3 regions of the Halomonas sp. LMYGS-3 genome follow, and region 1 is predicted to be linked to each of the others. Evidence: predicted binding sites of a transcription regulator. Region 1 holds the regulator's gene; each other region holds the start of a gene.
What was found. Region 1 encodes sigma-54, which starts transcription at its own class of promoters, with help from an activator protein. Its sites were predicted from a motif close to TGGCACNNNNNTTGCTNT; they were not measured.

Region 1 (2,259 bases):
GCATGGGGGATGGCGACACCGTTGCCGATTCCCGTACTGCCCAGGCGTTCACGGCCGATCAGGCGGCCGAAGACTTCCTGGCTATCGAGGCTCGGGGTGTTCTGGGCGATGAAGGTGCTGAAGAATTCCAGTACCCGCTTCTTGCTTCCCCCCGGCACACCGAAGAGGGTGCGCTCGGGGGGCAGGATGGCTTCGAGTGTCATGATGGATCAGCGGGCACCGGCGCCCTGGGCGCGGGCCTGGACCTTCTCCTTGTGCTTGACCAGTTGGCGGTCCAACTTGTCGGCGAGGGCGTCGATAGCGGCGTACATGTCACCGTCCATGGCCTCGGCGTGCAGATCGGCACCGGCGGCGTGCAGGGTGCAAGCCGCCTGCTGGCGGGCCTTCTCGACGGAGAGCGTTACCTGCACGGTGGTGATGTTGTCGTAGTGACGCTCCACGCGCGTGAGCTTTTCGTTCACATAGTCACGCAGGGCGTCGGTCAGTTCCACATGATGGCCGGTGATGTTGACTTGCATGACACGCTCCTTCGTCCTTCGTATTGGTGCCCCGATTGTAACCCTTTTTCCTGCCGTGCAAACCCCCCGTGACGGACGCCTCACGACAGCCCTGATACAGGTCGCGGGCGCGACCGAAGGCGTGCCGGTGATGCATGTTTTGCAAGCACCGGCGTGCTCAGCGTAACCGCTTGCGTTCGCTGGAAGAGGGAATGCCCATGGCCTCCCGGTATTTGGCCACGGTCCGTCGCGCAACGCTGATGCCGGCCTCCTCGAGCAGCGCGACCAGCTTGCTGTCGGAGAGCGGCTTGCGCGGTGGTTCCTCCTGGATCAGCTTGCGGAGGCGTGCGCGGATCGCCGTGCTCGAGTGGGCGTCGCCGTCGCCGTTGCTGACCTGGCTGGAGAAGAAATACTTCAGCTCGAAGACCCCGCGCGGGGTGTGGATGAACTTTTGGGTGGTGACCCGCGAGATGGTCGACTCGTGCATCTCCACGGCCTGGGCGATATCGGCCAGGATCAACGGTTTCATCGCCTCCTCGCCCTGTTCGAGGAAGTCGAGCTGGCGCGCCATGATCTCGCGCCCCACCCGCAGCAGGGTATCGTTGCGGCTGGAGAGGCTCTTCATCAGCCAGCGCGCCTCCTGCAGGTGATTCTTGAGGAACTGGTTATCCTGGCTCTTGTCGGCGCGGCGAATCAGCGCCGCGTAGTCGGGCTGGATGCGCAGTCGCGGCAAGGCTTCGGGATTGAGTTCCACCTGCCAGCCGCGGCTGTCGTGACGGGCGACCAGGTCGGGGGTGACGTAGTCGCTGTCGGGCTCCGCAAAGCGACTGCCCGGCCTCGGATCCAGCGAGCGGATCAGGGCGGTCACCTCGTCGAGGGCATCGTCGTCGAGGCCGAGGCGGCGCTTGAGCAGGCGTCGGTCGTCGGCGGCCAGCGCCTCGAGAAACTGGCGCACCAGGCGGCGGGCCTGGGGCAGCAGGGGGGTATCGTCGGGCAGGGCGGCCAGTTGCAGCATCAGGCATTCGCGCAGGTCCCGGGCGAAGACGCCGGTCGGCTCGAACTGCTGCAGGCGCAGTAACACCTGCTCGACCTCACGGCTCTTGAGGCCCTCGAGCCCCTGGTTGCGGAGCCCGTCCCGCAATTCGTCGAGCGGCTGGGCCAGGTAGCCGGCGCCGTCCACGGCGTCGATCAGGCTCTCGGCGATGTGCAGCTGGCGTTCGTCCAGGTCGGTCATCGCCAGTTGCCAGGTGAGGTGGCCCCGCAGGCTCTGGCCCTCGGCCTGGCGTTCGAAATCCGGGCCTTCGCCACCGGCAGGAAGGGCCAGGTCCTGATAGGTATCCGACCAGTCGCTGTCGACGGAGAGCTCGCTGGGGATCTCGCTGGCCCAGTCGTCATCGGGCGCCTCGCTCGTCGCCTGCTCGCCGAAGCCGTCGTCGAGCTCGAGCATGGGGTTCGACTCCAGGGCCTGCTGGATCTCCTGACGCAGGTCCAGGGTGGAGAGCTGCAGCAGGGCAATGGCCTGCTGCAACTGGGGCGTCATGGTCAGCTGGGTGCCGACGCGCAGTTGCAGGGATGCTTTCATGGCCATGAGAAGTGTGTGCTCATTCGCCGAAAACTCCCACCCTAGTCCGCCGTCGATCGTCTTGCAAGCATTTTATTAGCAATAAGCGTGCCATCGGCAAACTTTGTGCCGTATGAGTATAATAATCGTTATATCAGAGAGTTGCGGTGATGCTTCAGAGGCGGAAGTCTTCGCCAAGAT
Region 2 (2,259 bases), on a different contig from region 1:
GGCGGCGGCGGCGTTGGTATTGACGAACACCTGGGCCACGTTGTTGGCGGAGAGGGCATCGGACATCTTCAGTTCGGAGCCACCGTTGAAGCCGAACCAGCCCATCCACAGGATGAAGGTGCCCAGGGTGGCCAGCGGCAGGTTGGCACCGGGGATGGCGTAGATGGTGCCATCCTTGCCGTACTTGCCCTTGCGCGGGCCGAGGACCAGCACCCCGGCCAGGGCCGCGGCCGCCCCCGCCATGTGCACGATGCCGGAACCGGCGTAGTCGGCGTAGCCGACCGCGTCGAGCCAACCCCCGCCCCAGGTCCAGTAGCCGGAAATCGGGTAGATCAAGGCGGTCATCACCACGGCGAAGGCGAGGAAGGCCCACAGCTTCATGCGCTCGGCCACGGCACCGGAGACGATGGACATGGCGGTGGCCACGAACACCACCTGGAAGAAGAAGTCGGAGCGCATGGAGTAGTAGGGCGCATCCTCATCGCCGGAGAGCACCGCATCCAGGGTGTTCTCGCCGCCGATCAGGAAGCCCAGGCTCGGCAGGAAGCCACCCTCGCTGCTGGAGTACATCAGGTAGTAGCCCACCAGCAGGTACATGGTGCAGGCGATGGCGAACAGGGCGATGTTCTTGGTGAGGATCTCGGCGGTGTTCTTGGAGCGCACGAGGCCTGCCTCGAGCATCGAGAAGCCGGCGGCCATCCACATCACCAGCACGCCGCAGATCAGGAAGTAGAAGGTATCGACCGCGTACATCAGCTCGGTCAGGTCAGTCAGCTCTGTCATGGGATGTCTCCGTGCAGGGGGTCAGGAGGGGCGTCAGACGGCGTCGGCACCACGCTCGCCGGTGCGAATGCGGATGACGTCCTCGAGCGGGGTCACGAACACCTTGCCATCGCCGATCTTGCCGCTGTTGGCGGCATTGCAGATGGCGTCGAGCACCCCCTCGAGGCGCGTGTCGTCCACGGCGACCTCGACCTTGACCTTGGGCAGGAAGTCGACGACGTATTCGGCGCCGCGGTAGAGCTCGGTATGGCCCTTCTGGCGGCCGAAGCCCTTGACTTCGGTGACGGTGATGCCCTGGACGCCGTTGTCGGCCAGTGCCTCGCGGACATCGTCGAGCTTGAATGGCTTGATGATGGCGGTGATGAGCTTCATCCCGTGTCTCCACTACTGGGTTGGCAGCGGCTTGCCAGCCGCCGATGCATGGTTGTCCTATGTATGCGCAAGCTGTGCCATTATTGATGAATATTGTTTCTTATCATGGTGATATGTAAGTCGAGCGAGGTGAGGGGGAGAGGGGGGATCCGCGTCGGGCAGGCTGTCGCACCATCATGGTGCTTGCTGGTGGTGCGAGTGCTCCATATGGGGGCGAGATCGGCGAATGCGCAGTGGCGGCGGCTTGCGTATCCTGTAGGCCGCCACCCCAAGATGACGCAGGAGAAACTCCATGGTGAGCCATGACCGCATCAGCCGCCTGGCGCAGCAGATCGGCGACCGATTGCAGGGAGCCTCGCAGGCTCCGGAAGAGGTCCAGAAGGGCATCCAGCAGGTAATCCGGGGGGCCTTTGACCGTCTCGAGCTGGTGTCGCGGGAGGACTTCGACATCCTGATGGATGTGCTGCAGCGCACCCGGGCTCGAGTGGAGGCATTGGAAAGGCAGGTCGCTGCCCTGGAGGAGGCCCTGGAATCCCGTCAGGTCTCCGAGCCCGCCGGCCGAGCCGGGCCCGAGGCTGCCGATGCGGCGCCGGCACCCGAGGAAGATGCCGGCGGTGGCGAGACCGACCGCTGAGGTTGCCGGGCGAGGGGGGGCACTCTGGACTAGCCTGAAGTCAGACGACACGCGAGGGAACGCGCATGACGCTGGCGATCATTCACACCCGGGCCGGCCTCGGCCTCGAGGCGCCCGAGGTGCAGGTCGAGGTGCACCTGGCCAATGGACTGCCCGGCATGACCCTGGTGGGACTGCCCGAAGCTGCGGTGAAGGAGAGCCGCGAACGGGTGCGTAGCGCCCTGGTCAATGCCGGCTTCGACTTCCCCAACACCCGTCGCATCACCCTCAACCTGGCGCCCGCCGACCTGCCCAAGGAGGGCGGACGTTTCGACCTGCCCATCGCCCTGGGGTTGCTGGTGGCCTCCGGCCAGGTGCCGCCGGAGGCGCTGGCGGGAATCGAGAGCGCCGGCGAACTGGCCCTGGATGGCCGGCTGCGCCCGGTGATCGGGGCGTTGCCTCTGGCCATGGCCACGCGTCGGGCCGGGCGG
Region 3 (2,259 bases), on a different contig from region 1:
CTGGAGGACTGGTTGACCCCCTGGGAGTAGAGGGTCACCACGTGCAACTGGGTGGCGAACCAGTAGAAGAAGGTCTCCAGCCGCTCCGGGTCGAGATCGCAGTCGGCGGCGATGGCCTCCACCGAGGCCTCGTCCTCACGGGCAGCGGCCAGGGCCGCGTCGACCCCCTGGGTGTACTTCTCCAGGTAGACCCGGTCGAGCTTGCCCTTGTCGGCCATCCAGGCCAACAGGCCATTGAACAGCCGGGCGTCGCTGCCCGGTTTCAGGCCCAGGTAGAGATCGGCGATCTCGCAGGTGTCGGTCACCCGGGGATCGATCACTACCACCCGCATCAGCGGGTTGCGACTCTTGGCGGTGCGCAGGCGCTGGTAGAGCACCGGATGGTTCCAGGCCAGGTTCGACCCCACCAGCACCACCAGCTCGGCCTCCTCGATGTCCTCGTAGTTGCAGGGCACCGCATCGGCCCCCAGGGAGCGCTTGTAGGCCGCCACCGCCGAGGCCATGCAGAGCCGCGAGTTGGTATCCAGATGCGGGGTGCCGAGGAAGCCCTTGAACAGCTTGTTGGCGACATAGTAATCCTCGGTGAGCAGTTGCCCCGAGAGATAGGCCGCCACCGCTCCCTTGCCGTGGTCGCGGCGAGTGGCCTGCAGTCGATCGGCCACGGCAGTGAGCGCCGTCTCCCAGTCCACCTCGGTGCCGTCGACTCGCGGACGGGTCAGCCGGCCGTGGTCGCCCAGGGTCTCGTGCAGCGCCGACCCCTTGACGCACAGCCGCCCGAAGTTGGCCGGGTGGTCGGCATCGCCTTCCACCCCGACGATTCGGTCGTTCTCCACGCAGGCCAGTACGCCACAGCCGACGCCGCAGTAGGGGCAGGTGGTTCGGGCCTGATGCATGACGCTCTCCTGTCGCAGTCGGTCTGAAACGACGACGCCCGCCAGCGGCCACCGTGATGGTGGACCGTTGGCGGGCGTCGTTGCCTGGGTCGGAGAGCCGGCATGGCGCTCCTCACCCTTTGACCATCAATCAAGCAAGACACATGCCATGCTTCCATTTCTTGCGGGAATCCACGGCCCTGCGGCCATCCCGTCCGGCCCGGCGGGAACTCCCGAGCCCGTCCGTCGCACCAATGGCTATCGTGGGCATCCCTTTCCTGCACCACCCTGGTGCCCATTGGCCCCGCGACACGCCAGCCTCAGCCTCCTCCATCCGCCGGAGACGGCGCCTCCCCTGGTGTCGGTGGTATCTGGAATGCATCTTGCACTGGAGTAAACGCACGCAACACGACGAGCGACACTGCCATGCCACCACCCCTGTCCCCATCCCTCAAGGTGCTGCTGGTCGACGACGAGGTCGTCCGCGCCGCCATGGTCGAGGAAGCCCTCGCCAGCGAGGGGCACGAGGTCGTCTGCCGCCTCTCGAGCCCGGCGAGCCTCAACGAGATGGTCGCCCGTCACCAGCCCGACGTGGTGATCATCGACATGGAATCCCCCGACCGCGACACCCTGGAGAGCATGGCCCTGCTCAATCGCGAGAACCCGCGCCCGGTGGTGTTCTTCGCCGACCAGCACGACCCCGACACCATGCAGGCGGCGCTCAAGTCGGGGGTCAGCGCCTACGTGGTCGACGGCCTCGTGCCCGGCCGGGTCAAGGCCATCATCGAGGTCGCGATCGCCCGCTTCGATGCCTTCCACTCGATGCGCCAGGAACTCGACCGCACCCGCAACCAGTTGGCCGAGCGCAAGCGCATCGAACGCGCCAAGGGCCTGCTGATGAAGCATCAGGACTGCGACGAGGAGCAGGCCTACCGCATGCTGCGCAAGCTGGCCATGGACCGCGGCCAGCCCCTGGCCGAGGTCGCCGACAGCGTCATCGACATCCTCGAACGCCTGACCCCTCGATCCTCCGACTCTCGATCTTCCGAGCAGGGCCCTTTGTCATGAAAGAGGCAGCCATGAGCATGACGGCCATACCGCCATCCCCCGAACTGGAACGCCTGACCCTCGGCTTCATTCCCCTGCTGGATGCCGCCCTGCCGATCATCGCCCGGGAGCGGGGCTTCTTCGCCGAGGAGGGCCTGGACGTCTCGCTGTCGCGGGAGAACGCCTGGTCGACCCTGCGTGACAAGGTCGCCGCCGGCCTGCTCGATGGCGCCCAGATGCTGGCACCCCTGCCACTGGCCATGAGCCTGGGGCTGGGTCGGGCGCCCTGCGAGACGCTGGCGCCGATCGTCCTGAGCCGCAACGGTAATACCTTCACCCT

Region 2: the regulator sigma-54 is predicted to act here: its motif matches at 1,218-1,235, upstream of AC5W54_RS01645 (P-II family nitrogen regulator).
Region 3: the regulator sigma-54 is predicted to act here: its motif matches at 1,025-1,042, upstream of AC5W54_RS04920 (nitrate reductase).

Annotation. Positions count from the first base shown of each region.
Region 1 covers NZ_JCAKFQ010000002.1:104,593-106,851, forward strand. Annotated here, with positions in the region: gene ptsN (PTS IIA-like nitrogen regulatory protein PtsN) at 1-203, opposite strand, end outside; gene hpf (ribosome hibernation-promoting factor, HPF/YfiA family) at 210-518, opposite strand; gene AC5W54_RS02690 (RNA polymerase factor sigma-54) at 676-2,085, opposite strand; gene lptB (LPS export ABC transporter ATP-binding protein) at 2,234-2,259, opposite strand, start outside.
Region 2 covers NZ_JCAKFQ010000001.1:345,555-347,813, forward strand. Annotated here, with positions in the region: gene AC5W54_RS01640 (ammonium transporter) at 1-783, opposite strand, end outside; gene AC5W54_RS01645 (P-II family nitrogen regulator) at 817-1,155, opposite strand; gene AC5W54_RS01650 (accessory factor UbiK family protein) at 1,448-1,789, shown strand; gene AC5W54_RS01655 (YifB family Mg chelatase-like AAA ATPase) at 1,855-2,259, shown strand, end outside.
Region 3 covers NZ_JCAKFQ010000004.1:22,945-25,203, forward strand. Annotated here, with positions in the region: gene AC5W54_RS04920 (nitrate reductase) at 1-893, opposite strand, end outside; gene AC5W54_RS04925 (ANTAR domain-containing response regulator) at 1,299-1,940, shown strand; gene AC5W54_RS04930 (CmpA/NrtA family ABC transporter substrate-binding protein) at 1,952-2,259, shown strand, end outside.